Frankia alni ACN14a: one gene and its partner. The protein of the gene in region 1 interacts with the protein of each later gene in a pairwise test. Links are inferred from orthologs where the notes say so. Each region holds a gene or a part of one and is shown in the gene's direction. Other genes may lie near its edges.

The links.
Region 2: the proteins of eno (region 1) and rpe interact in binary tests that used the Escherichia coli proteins (3 or more experiments, as listed by UniProt). The link is inferred for Frankia alni ACN14a from one-to-one orthologs.

What each region holds. Positions count from the first base shown.
Region 1 is NC_008278.1:6,758,048-6,764,722, reverse strand. The notes cover bases 1,987-4,840. They hold eno (phosphopyruvate hydratase), read left to right. Parts: upstream 1,987-2,698; coding sequence 2,699-3,982; downstream 3,983-4,840. Other genes in these bases: FRAAL_RS27185 (DUF501 domain-containing protein), read left to right, coding at 4,554-4,840; FRAAL_RS27190 (FtsB family cell division protein), read left to right, coding at 3,988-4,362. Outside these bases: signal peptide peptidase SppA, read left to right, coding at 1-1,780; more of FRAAL_RS27185, read left to right, coding at 4,841-5,156; FRAAL_RS27180 (Ppx/GppA phosphatase family protein), read left to right, coding at 5,153-6,466; FRAAL_RS27175 (uracil-DNA glycosylase), read left to right, coding at 6,463-6,675. UniProt on the Escherichia coli protein: Catalyzes the reversible conversion of 2-phosphoglycerate (2-PG) into phosphoenolpyruvate (PEP). It is essential for the degradation of carbohydrates via glycolysis.
Region 2 is NC_008278.1:5,659,923-5,666,689, reverse strand. What follows is about bases 2,159-5,104. They hold rpe (ribulose-phosphate 3-epimerase), read left to right. Parts: upstream 2,159-3,235; coding sequence 3,236-3,973; downstream 3,974-5,104. Other genes in these bases: FRAAL_RS22775 (riboflavin synthase), read left to right, coding at 4,909-5,104; FRAAL_RS22780 (cytidine/deoxycytidylate deaminase family protein), read left to right, coding at 3,970-4,533; FRAAL_RS22790 (RsmB/NOP family class I SAM-dependent RNA methyltransferase), read left to right, coding at 2,159-3,053. Also shown: FRAAL_RS22800 (primosomal protein N'), read left to right, coding at 1-366; fmt (methionyl-tRNA formyltransferase), read left to right, coding at 568-1,563; more of FRAAL_RS22790, read left to right, coding at 1,560-2,158; more of FRAAL_RS22775, read left to right, coding at 5,105-5,664; FRAAL_RS22770 (bifunctional 3,4-dihydroxy-2-butanone-4-phosphate synthase/GTP cyclohydrolase II), read left to right, coding at 5,661-6,767. UniProt on the Escherichia coli protein: Catalyzes the reversible epimerization of D-ribulose 5-phosphate to D-xylulose 5-phosphate.

The sequences.
Region 1 (6,675 bases):
CACGCCGGCGCACCTGGAGGCGGTGAGCCGGATCATCGAGTCCAGCTCGGAGCAGGTGGTGGCGGGCATCGCGCAGGGGCGCCGCATGCCGGCAGACCGCGTCCGCCGGCTGATCGACCTCGGCCCGCTGGCCGGCAGCGTCGCCCTCGACGTGGGGCTCGTCGACCGCCTCGGCTACCGCGACGAGGTGTACGCGGCCGCGCGGGCCCGGGTCCGGCGCTCGTCGGTGGGCGAGGGGTCCTCGGACACCGGCGGATCCCCGGCGGGAAACGGATCCCCGGCGGGAAGCGGGTCCTCGGTGGTTGGCGGGTCCCCGGTTGTCGGCGGGTCCTCGGTCGCCGGCCCGGCTGATGCCGACCTCGCCCCCACGGCCGACACCGACCTCACCGCCGCCGCCGGCCCGTCCGGCGGCGCGGCTGCCACCAAGGCCGGGGACGCCGGCGCCGAGCCGGTGCTGATGTACGCCACCGCCTACCGCCGCCTCGCCGAGCGGCGGGAGAAGTCCCCGGTGCGCCGGGTCGCGACCCTCACCGCGCGTGGTCCGGGTGCCTTCTTCCTGCGCGAGACCTCGCCCGCGCCGCAGCAGCGGTCCGCCGACGGCGTCACCGGCTCGACGAGTGGCCGGGCCGGGGCGCCCGACGACGGCGCCACGGCGGACGCCCAGGGCGTCCCGCTGGCGCCGTCGGTCACCGCGCCGCATCGCGACCCCCGCCGGTCGGTCGTGGCGCTCATCCACGGCACCGGGCAGGTCATCCTCGGGCCGGGCAACCCGGGGCCGTTCGGTAGCCCGGTGCTCGCCGCGGAGGCCGCCGCGGCGGCGTTCCGGGCCGCCGCGCGCGACGAGGACGTGGCGGCGGCGGTGTTCCGGGTGAACAGCCCCGGGGGTTCCTACGTCGCCTCGGACCTGGTGCGCCGGGAGGCCGAGCGGTTCCGGGCCAGCGGCCGTCCGCTCGTCGTGTCGATGGGCGACGTCGCCGCGTCGGGCGGCTACTTCGTCTCCCTGGCCGCGGACCTCATCGTGGCGAATCCGGGCACGCTGACCGGGTCCATCGGGGTGTTCGCCGGCAAGCAGGTGGTCCGGGAGCTGCTCGACAAGGTCGGGGTGGGTTTCGGGGCGGTCGCCGAGGGCGAGCACGCGCTGATGATGTCGCCGCGGCGTCCGTTCACCGTGGGTGAGCGGGAGAAGTTGGAGGAGTTCCTCGACCGCGTCTACGCGGACTTCGTCGACAAGGTGGCCGCGGCCCGGCGGCTGACCCGGGATCAGGTGCACGAGCTGGCCCGGGGCCGAGTATGGACGGGCGCCGACGCCCACGCCTACGGCCTGGTCGACGAGCTCGGCGGGTTGACGGACGCGCTCAGGCTGGCCTGGACTCGGGCCGGACTGCCCGAGGGGGAGACGCCGCGCGTGCGCCTGGCACCCCGGCCGTCGGTGCTGGAGCGGGTCCGGACGCCGAAGTCCAGCGAGGACCGCGGTGCCGCGGCGACGGCCCGGCCGGGGCTGCTGGGCGCGCTGCTCGGCGGTTCCGGAGCGTTCGGTGGTGCCGGTGGGCTCCTCGGCGCCGCCCTGTCCGGCGGTTCCGGGGCGTTGGCTGCCGGTGGGCTCCTCGGCGTCGCCGGGCTCGGGGGCTCCGGTGCGTTCGGTGGGGCTGGCGCGTCTGGTGGTGCTGGCGGCTTGGGTGGGTTCGCCGCCGGCTGGGGACCCTGGGCTCCGCTGGCCGCGCGGCTCGGCCTGCCCGTCGGCGGCCCGCTGATGATGCCGCCGATCGGGCGTATCGGTTAGACGACTCGGTCCGGTAGCCGGTGGCCGGTGGCCGGTGGCCCTGCGGTCTGATCGGGCGACGCGTCCGGGGTGGTCGTCGTCGCCCGCGGGTTCGGCGCCGCGCCAGGCCACCTCATTCGTGCCTCTCGGTGACCTCCTGTGCACAGAATCATGCCGAGGGGTAGGCACGGTTTTCGGCCGCAAAACCGTGCCGAAGCCTCGGCACGATCTGGCCCCAATCTGGCCGGAATCGGGTGTGCCTGTTGGCCCGCTGCCCGCGGGGACGCGTGGTGGGCGCGTGGCGCGTGGCGCGTGGCCGGTGGGTGGCGCGTGGCGCGTGGCCGGTGGGTGGCGCGTGGCGCGTGGCCGGTGGGTGGCGCGTGGCGCGTGGCGCGTGGCCGGTGGGTGGCGCGTGGCGCGTGGCCGGTGGGTGGCGCGTGGCGCGTGGCGCGTGGCCGGTGGGTGGCGCGTGGCGCGTGGCCGGTGGGTGGCGCGTGGCCGGTCGGTGGCGGCTGGCTGCGGGCGGGCGACTGCGGGCGGCTGGCTGCCTGTGGCGGGTCGGAGTCGGTAGGCCGCGCGGGCGCGGCCCCACCTGGGTGCCCGGGCGGCGGCGGGTCGCGGTCCGCGGGGCTGTGGGATGCGTGACACCGCGCCGGCCGTCCCGGGGTGGGCTGGCCGGCCGGGGCCGGTCGCGGCCGGCGGGGGTGGTCGGAACCTTCCGCGACGCGCCGGGATCAGCGCCGTCCCAGAGGGGCGCGACGGTAGTCTCGCACCGACCGGTTCGTCCGGACGGCCCTGCTCGTCCCGCGGTATGGGTCCGCCACGCCGTCGGGCGTGCCGCGGGGTCCGGCTGCGGGTGCTCGCTGGGCCGCGGTCCGCGGCGGTCCGTTCTGCCATCGTGTCGTCGCGTTCGAGTCGTCGCATTCGGAGGTCCTAGCCGTGCCGTCCATCGAGGCTGTCGGAGCCCGCGAGATCCTTGACTCGCGTGGCAATCCCACCGTCGAGGTCGAAGTCGTCCTGGAGGACGGGACGCTGGGCCGTGCGGCGGTGCCCAGCGGGGCCAGCACCGGCGCCTTCGAGGCCGTGGAGCTGCGCGACGGGGAGGACCGTTACGGCGGCAAGGGCGTCCGTAAGGCCGTGGCCGCGGTGATCGAGCGGATCGGCCCGGCGATCATCGAGCTGGAGGCCACCGAGCAGCGCCTGCTCGACCAGACGCTCATCGACCTCGACGGCACTCCGGGCAAGTCCGCCCTCGGCGCCAACGCCCTGCTCGGCGTGAGCCTCGCGGTGGCCAAGGCGGCCGCGGCCGCCAGCGGGCTGCCGCTGTTCCGCTACCTCGGCGGGCCGAGCGCGCACCTGCTGCCGGTGCCGATGCTGAACATCCTCAACGGCGGCGCGCACGCGGACACGAACGTCGACATCCAGGAATTCATGATCGCTCCGATCGGTGCGAGCAGCTTCTCCGAATCGCTGCGCTGGGGCGCCGAGGTCTACCACGCGCTCAAGAGCGTGCTCAAGGCGCGTGGCCTCGGCACCGGCGTCGGCGACGAGGGTGGCTTCGCCCCGAGCCTGCCCACCAACCGGGACGCGCTCGACCTCATCGCCGAGGCCGTCGACAAGGTCGGCCTGCGCCTCGGCTCGGACGTCGCGCTCGCCCTCGACGTCGCCTCGACCGAGTTCTACGCGGACGGTTCTTACACCTTCGAGGGCAGCACCCGCACCGCCGAGGAGCTCAGCGACTACTACGCGGAGCTGGTCGGCGCCTACCCGATCGTCTCCATCGAGGACCCGCTGGCCGAGGACGACTGGTCCGGCTGGGTGGCGCTGACCGAGCGGCTCGGCACCAAGGTGCAGCTCGTCGGGGACGACCTGTTCGTCACCAACCCGGAGCGGCTCGCCCGCGGGATCGCCTCCAAGGCCGCGAACGCCCTGCTGGTCAAGGTCAACCAGATCGGCACCCTCACCGAGACCCTCGACGCGGTCAACCTCGCCCACCGCAACGGCTACCGGGCGATGATGTCGCACCGCTCCGGCGAGACCGAGGACACCACGATCGCCGACCTCGCCGTCGCCGTCGACTGTGGCCAGATCAAGACCGGTGCCCCCGCCCGCTCCGAGCGGGTCGCGAAGTACAACCAGCTCCTGCGGATCGAGGAGGAGCTCGACGACGCCGCCCGCTTCGCCGGCGCAGCCGCCTTCCCGCGCCACGGGCAGCCTGCCTGATCCGCATGCCGCCGCCGCGCGCCGCGCTGACCACGAGGGCGACCCTGCTCGCCGTCGTGATCTGTGTGCTGGTGCTGACCCTCGCCTATCCGCTGCGGTTGTACCTCAAGCAGCAGAGCAAGCTCTCGGAGCTCGCGCGGACGAACGCGCAGACCCAGGCCCGGGTCGACGAGCTGCGCGCCACGGTCGGGCGCTACGACGACCAGGCCTGGGTCTCCGACGAGGCGCGCCGGCGGCTGCATTACATCAAGCCGGGCGAGCGGGCGTACCTGATGCCCGCCGCCCCCACGCCCGCGCCCGGTGACGAGGGTGAACGCGGCGGATCGTCCGGCGGGTCGGCCTGGTACGGCCGGCTGTGGTCGGAGATCGCGACGCCGTAGGCGGCTCACCGGTGGGTGGCCACGAGCCCTGGGCCGACCGTGGATGCGGACTGCTCGTCGGTCCGGGCTGCTCGTCGGTCCGGGCTGGCTCGTCGGTCCGGGGTGCTCGTGGATCTGGGGTGCTCGTGGATCTGCGATGCTAGGCGGCGGTGCCGGTGCGCGGTCGCCGTCCCGGGGAGGAGAGCGTCGCGGTGCGGGAGAAGAACGTGGTGTCGACGGCGGTGACGGCCGAGGAGGTCGAGATCGTCGGGCGGCAGTTGTCCCGTGCGCCGCGCGGAGTCCTGGCCGTCGCCCACCGTTGTTCCTGCGGGCTGCCGGACGTGGTCGAGACCGCTCCCCGGTTGCCGGACGGGTCGCCCTTCCCCACGCTCTACTACCTCACCTGCCCGCGCGCCGCGGCGGCGGTGTCGCGGCTGGAGGGGGCTGGGGTCATGCGGGAGATGACGGAGCGCCTCGCCCACGACCCCGATCTCGCCGCCGCCTACGCCGCGGCGCACCGGGACTACCTCGCCCGTCGCGACGCCCACGACGTCCTGCCCGGCGCCCCGAGCGCCGGTGGCATGCCGGAGCGGGTCAAGTGCCTGCACGTCCTGGTCGCGCACAGTCTGGCGGCGGGCCCGGGAGTGAACCCCTTCGGGGACGAGGCGCTCGCCGCCGTCGACGACTGGGGCCGGCGGGGTCCGTGCGTGGCCGTGGCGAGCGGAGCTGACGGAGCTGGCGGGGCCGTCGCGAGCAGGGCAGCTGGCCGGGCCGCGGCGGGTTCCGTGGGGACGACGGAGGAGGTGCCGACGTGAACCGCGTCGCCGCGATCGACTGCGGGACCAACTCGATCCGCCTGCTGGTGGCGGACTACGACGGGTCCGGGTTGCACGAGCTGACCCGCCGGATGGAGATCGTCCGGCTGGGTGCCGGGGTGGACCGCACCGGTGAGCTGGCGCCCGAGGCGCTGGCGCGGACCTTCGCCGCGCTGCGCGACTACGCCGCCGAGATCGAACGCCTCGGCGCCACCCGGGTGCGGATGGTGGCGACGAGCGCGACCCGCGACGCGCGTAACCGCGACGAGCTGGTCACCGGCGTCCGCGCGATCCTCGGCGTCGACCCCGAAGTGATCAGCGGGGAGGAGGAGGCGGCGCTGTCGTTCGGTGGCGCCATCGGCGACCTCGTCGGCGGATCCGGACAGTTCGCAGCGCCGGATCGGGTGGGGGCGCCGAGCCAGCCGGGAGCATCCGACCGGTCGGAAACACGCGGACAGCCCGGAGCATCCGGCAATCCCGGCTCCTCGGACGCGCGCGGAGGACTCGACCGCCAGCCCGGCAGGCCAGGCGCGGCGGGAACGCCCACCCAGCTGGGAACGTCCGGCCAGCTGGGAACGTCCGGCCAGCTCGGCAAGATCGGGCTGTCCGGCACGGGGGGCCTGTCATCGGTCGCCACGCCGATTCTGCTCGCCGACATCGGCGGGGGCTCGACGGAGCTGGTGCTCGGGGACGCGCACGGTGTGCGGGCGGCCCGCTCGGTCAACGTCGGCTGCGTCCGGCTGGCCGAGCGCCACCTGCGCGACGACCCGCCGACCGCGGCGCAGGCCGCGGCGATCGTCGCCGACGTGCACGCCGCGCTCGACCTCGCCGCGGCGACGGTGCCGCTGACCGAGGCCGCGACCCTGGTGGGCGTCGCCGGGACCGTCACCACGGTGGCCGCCCTCGCCGCCGGGCTGGCGGAGTACGATGCGGACCGCATCCACCTGTCGGTGACGAGCGCCGAGCAGGTGGCGGCCGTCACCGAGCTGCTGCTCGGCATGACGCACGACGAGCGGGCGGCCCTGCCGGTGATGCACCCCGGGCGGGTGGACGTCATCGCGTCCGGCGCGCTCGTCCTGCGCACGCTGGTCGAACGCACCGGCGCAGCGGCGGTCGTCGCCAGCGAACGGGACATCCTCGACGGGATCGCGCTGGCCCTGGCCACCTCCCCGCCGGCCCTGCCACCAGCGCCTGCCGATCCGCCTCTGTCCGCCGCGCCGTCTCTGTCCGCCGGGCCGTCTCTGTCTGCCGCGCCACCTCCGCCGGCGGCGCCGTCCCTGCCGACGGGGGCCGGTCCCGCCGCGGGATGACGGCCGGCCCGCGGCGCGATCCGGCGCGGCCGGGCGCCGGCTGGCCGGGTGACCTCGCCGACCCGACCACCCCGGTCGCGGCGAGCTGCGCGCAGGTGCGCGAGCTGGCGGCCGGCGCCGCCGACACGGGCGAACTCGACGCCCGGGTGTCGGTCTGCCGGGCCTGCCCGCGCCTGGTGACCTGGCGGGAGGAGGTCGCGGCGGTGCGG
Region 2 (6,767 bases), 1.1 Mb from region 1 along the record:
TTCGCCGCCCGGGAGGCCGACGAGCGCGCCGAACTCGGCTTCCCGCCGGCGACCCGGATGGCCACCGTGGAGGGCGGTGCCGCGGCCGTCGCCGAGCTGCTCGCGGTGACCCGCCTGCCCGAAGGGGCCGATCTGCTGGGCCCCGTGCCGGTGCCGCCCCCCGCCCGGGCGGCACCGACCCCGGCCGGCGGCCGGGGCGGCGCTGGCCCGGACGAGGCAGGCGAGATCGAGCGGTTGCTCATCCGGGTGCCCCGCGAGCGCGGCGCGGCGCTCGCCGCCGCCCTGCACGAGGCCCGCGGCGTCCTCGGGGCCCGCCGCAGCACGGCTGGCCTGCGCGTCCAGCTCGACCCGCTCGTGATCGGCTGACCGCGGCCCGATCGCGGCTGGGGCCGACCGTCCGTCACAGTGGTGGTCGTCCGCGGTACGGTCGGGCGGCGGCAGGCCCGAGGATGCCGCCCGTTCCCGTCCTGGGTGCCGGCGGACCTCCCCGGCCTGGCCGGACAGCTCCCCTGCCCCTGTAGACGGCTGCGGCGTCCGCACGGCGTCGCGGCGGATCGGTGCTCGCGTATGCGTCTTGTTTTCGCCGGCACACCGGCGGTCGCCCTGCCCAGCCTGCGGGCGTTGATCGACAGCCCACGCCACGAGGTGGTCGCGGTCGTCACCCGTCCCGACCGGCCCGCCGGTCGAGGTCGGAAGATCAAGCCACCGCCCGTACACCTGCTCGCCGACGAGGCCGGCATCCCGGTGCTCAGTCCGGAGCGGCCGCGTGACCCGGACTTCCTCGCGGCGCTCACCGATCTGGCGCCGGACTGCTGCCCGGTCGTCGCCTACGGCGCCCTGCTGCCCCGGGAGGCGCTCGCGATCCCCCGTCACGGCTGGGTGAACCTGCACTTCTCGCTGCTGCCGGCCTACCGCGGCGCGGCCCCGGTGCAGCGAACGGTGCTCGCCGGTGACGATCTCACCGGCGCCAGCGTGTTCCAGATCGAACCGGCGATGGACTCCGGGCCGGTGTTCGGCGTCGTCACCGAGCGGGTCCGCCCCACCGACACCTCCGGTGACCTGCTCGACCGACTCGCGGACTCCGGGGCGCACCTGCTCGCCGCGGTCATGGACGGCATCGATGACGGGACCCTGCAGGCGGTGCCCCAGCCCGCCGAGGGGGTGTCGTTCGCGCCGAAGCTGACCGCCCAGGACGCGTTGATCGACTGGACCCTGCCGGCGGTCGCCGTGGACCGGCTGACCCGGGCGGCGGCGCCCGCCCCCGGAGCCTGGACGGTGTTCCGGGACCGGCGGATCAAGATCGGCCCGGTGCGTCTCGGGGCGCAGAACGTGCCGGACGAGCTGGCGCCGGGCCGGCTGGTGGCGCTTGCCGACGGCGCCGTCGCCGTGGGCACCGGGACGGCGCCGGTGCTGCTCGACGAGGTGCGGCCGGAGGGCCGCGGACCAATGAAGGCCGCCGACTGGGCCCGAGGGGCCCGGCTGACCGACGACGACCTCCTGCACGCCCCGGCGGAGCGGGTCTCGGCGGCGGGGAGTCCGGCCGGTGCCGGGGGAGCCCCGTGAGCCCGGCCGGATCACCGGGCACCCGCGGGGCCCGCCCGCCCGCCGCCGTCGACCGCCCCCGTCTGCTGGCCTGGGAGGTGCTGCGCGCGGTCGACGAGCGTGGTTCGTACGCGAACCTGCTCCTGCCGTCGCTGCTCGCCGGCAGCGGCCTGCCGGCCCGCGATCGCGGCTTCGTCACCGAGCTCGCCTACGGTGCGCTGCGCGCCCAGGGCACCCTCGACGGTCTGCTCGACACGGCGACGAGTCGGCCCGTGCACGACATCGACCCGCCGCTGCGCGACGCGCTACGGCTCGGCGCCTATCAACTGCTGCGCACCCGGGTGCCCGCCCGCGCCGCGGTGGCCAGCACCGTGGACCTGGTCCGGGCGACCAGCGGCGAGCGTCCGGTCCGGTTCGCGAACGCGGTGCTGCGTCGGGTGGCCACCCGGATCGCGGAGACGGGCGGGGACCTCGCCACCCTGCTCGGCGCTCCCCGCTTCGAGACCGACCCGATCGGCCACCTGGCGGTGGTGACGACTCACCCGCGCTGGATCGTCGAGGTGGTGGCGGAGGCGCTCGGGGACGACCTCGACGAGACCCGCGCCGCGCTCGTCGCCGACGACACCCGGCCCGCGGTGCACCTGGTCGCCCGGCCGGGCCGCACCGACCAGAACCGCCTGCTCGCCGAGGCCGCCGAGGAGGGGCTCGACGCGGCCGCCGGGCCCTACTCGCCGTACGCGGTGCGCCTCGACGGCGGCGATCCCGCGCGGCTGCCTGCGGTGGCGTCCGGGGCCGCCGCGGTGCAGGACGAGGGCAGCCAGCTGGTCGCGCTCGCCCTGGCCCGCACGCCCACGGTCGGCCGGGACCGTGGGCTGACCGTCGACCTGTGCGCCGGTCCGGGCGGTAAGGCTGCGCTGCTCGCCGGGCTGCTCACCGACCGCTCGGGCGGCGGGCCCGGCTTCTCGTCGCAGCCCGCGGCGCCCGCAGGCCTCGCGGCGCCGGGTTCCGGCGCGACGCTGCTCGCGCTGGAACCGCGGGCGACCCGGGCCGGGTTGGTGGCCCGGTCGCTGGCGGGGGAGCCGCGGGCCTGGGTGGTGCGCGCGGACGGGCGGGCGGCCCCGCTGCCGGCGGGCAGCGCCGACCGGGTGCTCGTCGACGTCCCCTGCACCGGGCTCGGGGCGCTGCGGCGCCGTCCGGAGGCCCGCTGGCGGCGCATCCCCGGCGACCTGGCCGCCCTCGTGCCGTTGCAGAGCGCCCTGCTCGTCGCCGCGCTGGACCTGGTCCGGCCCGGCGGGGTGGTCGCCTACGCGACCTGCTCCCCGCATCCGGCGGAGACCGTGGAGGTGGTCCGCCAGGTGACCGGGCAACGGGTGGATGTCTCCGTGCTCGACGCCCGGCTCGGGCTGCCGGAGGTCGACGGGCTCGGATCCGGCCCGTTCGTCCAGCTCTGGCCGCACCGGCACGGCACGGACGCGATGTTCGTGGCGCTGCTGCGCCGCAACCCGGACTGAGCCCGCCCGGTGGGCAGGCGCCTGCCCACCGACCGCCGGCTGCCCGACCTGGGCCCGGCGCGCGGCCGAGGGTCCGAACGCGAAGGTTGCCGAACGCGAAGGTTGTCGAACGCGGAAGATGTCCGCCGCGAAGGTGTCGAACGGGTCGGGGCGTGCGGCGATTCGGTCGATAGTCTCGCGGGGTGGCAACCGCACAGATCTATCCCAGCATGCTCGCCGCGGACTTCGGTCGACTGGCCGACGCCGCCCTCGCGGTCGAGGGCCGGGCCGACTGGCTGCACGTCGACGTCATGGACTACCACTTCGTCCCGAACCTGGCGTTCTCCCCGGACGCGGTGACGGCGTTGCGGTCGACGACGCAGACCCCGCTCGACTGCCATCTCATGATCGAGGACCCGGACCGCTGGGCCGCCGACTACGCCGAGCGCGGCGCGGCGAACGTGACCATCCACGCCGAGGCCGTGTCCGACCTGCGGCGGACCACCGCGGCGATCCGGGCCGCCGGCGCCCGCACCGGCCTCGCCGTGAAGCCGAACACCCCGGTCGAGCGCTACCTCGACGACCTGCACCGCTTCGATCTGCTGCTGCTGATGACCATCGAGCCCGGCTTCGGAGGTCAGAAGTTCATGACCGAGGTGCTGCCGAAGATCGAGGCGGCGCGCCGCCTGATCGACGACCGCGGCCTGGACCTGTGGCTGCAGATCGACGGCGGGGTCAACGAGAACACCGTCGAGCAGGCCGCGGCGGCCGGGGTCGACGTCTTCGTCGCCGGCACGGCGGTCTTCGGCGCCGACGATCCCGGCGAGGCCGTCGAGAAGCTGCGCGCCCAGGCGCTGCGGGTCGCCCCCCGGCTGACCCCGCCGGCCTCCCCGCCGGCCTCCCGGTCGGTCGGCGACCCGGCGGTCGGCGACCCGGCGTGACGTCGGCCGGCTCGCCGTCTCCCGGTGGTCCGCCGCCGGGCCCCGACAGGGACCGGTACTGGCTGGCCCGCGCGGTCGAGCTCGGGCGCCGCTGCCCGCCGTCGTCCACGGCGTACTCGGTCGGCGCGCTGATCGTGGCGGCCGACGGAACCCCGCTGGCCGAGGGCTACTCCCGAGCGGAGGAACCGCACGACCACGCCGAGGAGGTCGCGCTGCGCCGCCTCGCCGCCCGCCTCGACGCGTCGGCCGCCGGCGGTGATCCCGGTGGCGGTGTCGATTCCGGTGGCGGCGGCGATCCCGGTGTCGGTGTCGATCCGGCGGGGGCGACGGTGTACAGCTCGCTGGAGCCGTGCAGCGCGCGGGCGTCGCGGCCGTGGACCTGCACGGAGCTCATCCTCGCCGCCGGCATCGGCCGGGTGGTTTTCGCCTGGCGCGAGCCGTCGCTGTTCGTCGACTGCGACGGCGCCGAACGGCTGGCCGCGGCCGGCGTCGAGGTGGTCGAGATCCCGGCGCTCGCCGCGGACGTCCGCGCGGTCAACAGCCACCTCCCGCTCGGCTGAGCACCGCGCAGGCGCGCCCGACCTGGTGTTTGCCCGGGCGGGCATGACCTCGGTCACGTCGCCGGGTGCGGCGTGTGGCCGCTTCGTATGTCAGACTTGGGGCAGTACAACCAGCAGCACGCGCGCTCCGGGGTCGGTGAAACTCCGAGCCGGCGGTGATAGTCCGCGACCCGTCCGCAGGTAATGGGACGGCTGATCCGGTGGAACTCCGGGACCGACGGTCAAAGTCCGGATGGGAGGACGCGCGCGGGCCGAGTGTCCGTGGGTGGCCGTTGCCGTCCGCGGGCGCGCGTCGGCGTGCGCACGCCGGCAGGTCCCGCGTGGGAACCCCCCGAATCCGGGGAGCGGTGCCCGGGACCGAAGGGCGCGAGTCGGATGTTCACCGGCATCGTTGAAGAGCTCGGCGTGGTGGCTGCGGTGGATGCGCGGCCGGAGTCGGCGGCGCTCACCATTGCCTGTCAGACCGTACTGGCGGACGCGACCCACGGCGCCTCCATCGCCGTCAACGGCGTGTGTCTCACGGTGACCTCCTTCCAGCGGGCCGGCGGCGATCCGGCCGGCGCTGGTCTGACTGCCGCCGACCCTGGTGGCGCCGACCCGGGGGGCGGCGCGCCGGCCGCGGGGGCCGGTCGCGCGGGTCCCGCCGGCACAATCTCGGCGTCCGCGACGTTCACGGCTGACGTGATGCGCGAAACCCTCGTGCGGTCCTCCCTCGGCCAGCTCGCCGTGGGCGATCCGGTGAACCTCGAACGGCCCGTGCGGCTGGCCGACCGTCTCGGCGGTCATCTGGTCCAGGGGCACGTCGACGGCGTCGGCGTCGTCGTCGACCGGCAGGCCGACGAGCACTGGGAGATCGTCCGCATCGCCCTGCCCGCCGGCCTCGACCGCTACCTCGTGGAGAAGGGCTCGGTGACGGTCGACGGCGTCAGCCTGACCGTCGTCGAGGTCACCCCGGCCGGGGGCGACTCTCCGGCGACGTTCACCGTCAGCCTGATCCCCACCACCCTCGACCTGACCACGCTCGGCCGCCGTGCACCGGGTGCCCGGGTCAACATCGAGGTCGACGTGCTGGCGAAGTACGTCGAGAAGCTGCATGCCGGCACCATCGACCCGAACGGACTGCCCCGATGACCACATCCGCGGCCGGCGCCTCCTCGACGGCCATCCCCGCCCCGCCCGCCCCCGCCTCGCCTCGCTCTGCCTCGTCCCTCCCCGCCTCGCCCGCCTCAGCTCCGCCCGCCTCCGCCCTGCCCGCGGACGCTCTGCCCGCGGCCGTCGGCGGGACGTCCGGTGCCGGCCCGGCGACCGTCGACGGCGACGTCGACGTGACGTTCGCCTCCATCGAGGACGCCATCGCCGAGATCGCCGCCGGCCGGCCGCTCGTCGTCGTCGACGACGCCGACCGGGAGAACGAGGGCGACCTGATCTTCGCCGCCGAGGCGGCCACCCCCGAGCTCGTCGCGTTCATGACGCGCTACACCTCCGGGGTGATCTGCGTGCCGATGGACGCCGTCGACACCGACCGGCTCGAGCTCGACCAGATGGTCCCGCACAACACCGAGCGGATGGGCACGGCGTTCACCATCACCGTCGACGCCCGCGAGGGCGTCTCCACCGGCATCTCCGCCGCCGACCGGGCCCGCACGATCCGGTTGCTCGCCGACCCCGACACCGTCCCGGGCGACCTGAGCCGGCCGGGGCACATCTTCCCGCTGCGGGCCAAGGACGGCGGCGTGCTGCGCCGGCCGGGCCACACCGAGGCGGCCGTCGACCTGGCCCGGCTCGCCGGACTGCGCCCGGCGGGCACCATCTGCGAGATCGTCAACGACGACGGGACGATGGCGCGCCTTCCCGAGCTCGCCGCGTTCGCCCGCGACCACGGCCTGCTGCTGATTTCCATCGCCGACCTCATCGCCTACCGTCGGCGGACGGAGAAGCAGGTGGTGCGGGTCGCCGAGGCGACGATCCCGACCAGCTACGGCACCTTCCGCGCCGTCGGCTTCCGCAACGTCCTCGACGGGGTGGAGCACATCGCGCTGATCCGCGGCGAGCTGGGCGACGGCGAGGACGTCCTCGTCCGGGTGCACAGCGAGTGCCTCACCGGCGACGTGTTCGGCTCGCGGCGCTGCGACTGCGGCACCCAGCTCGACGCCGCCCTGCGGATGATCGCGGCCGAGGGTCGCGGGGTGGTCCTCTACGTGCGCGGCCACGAGGGCCGCGGCATCGGCCTGATG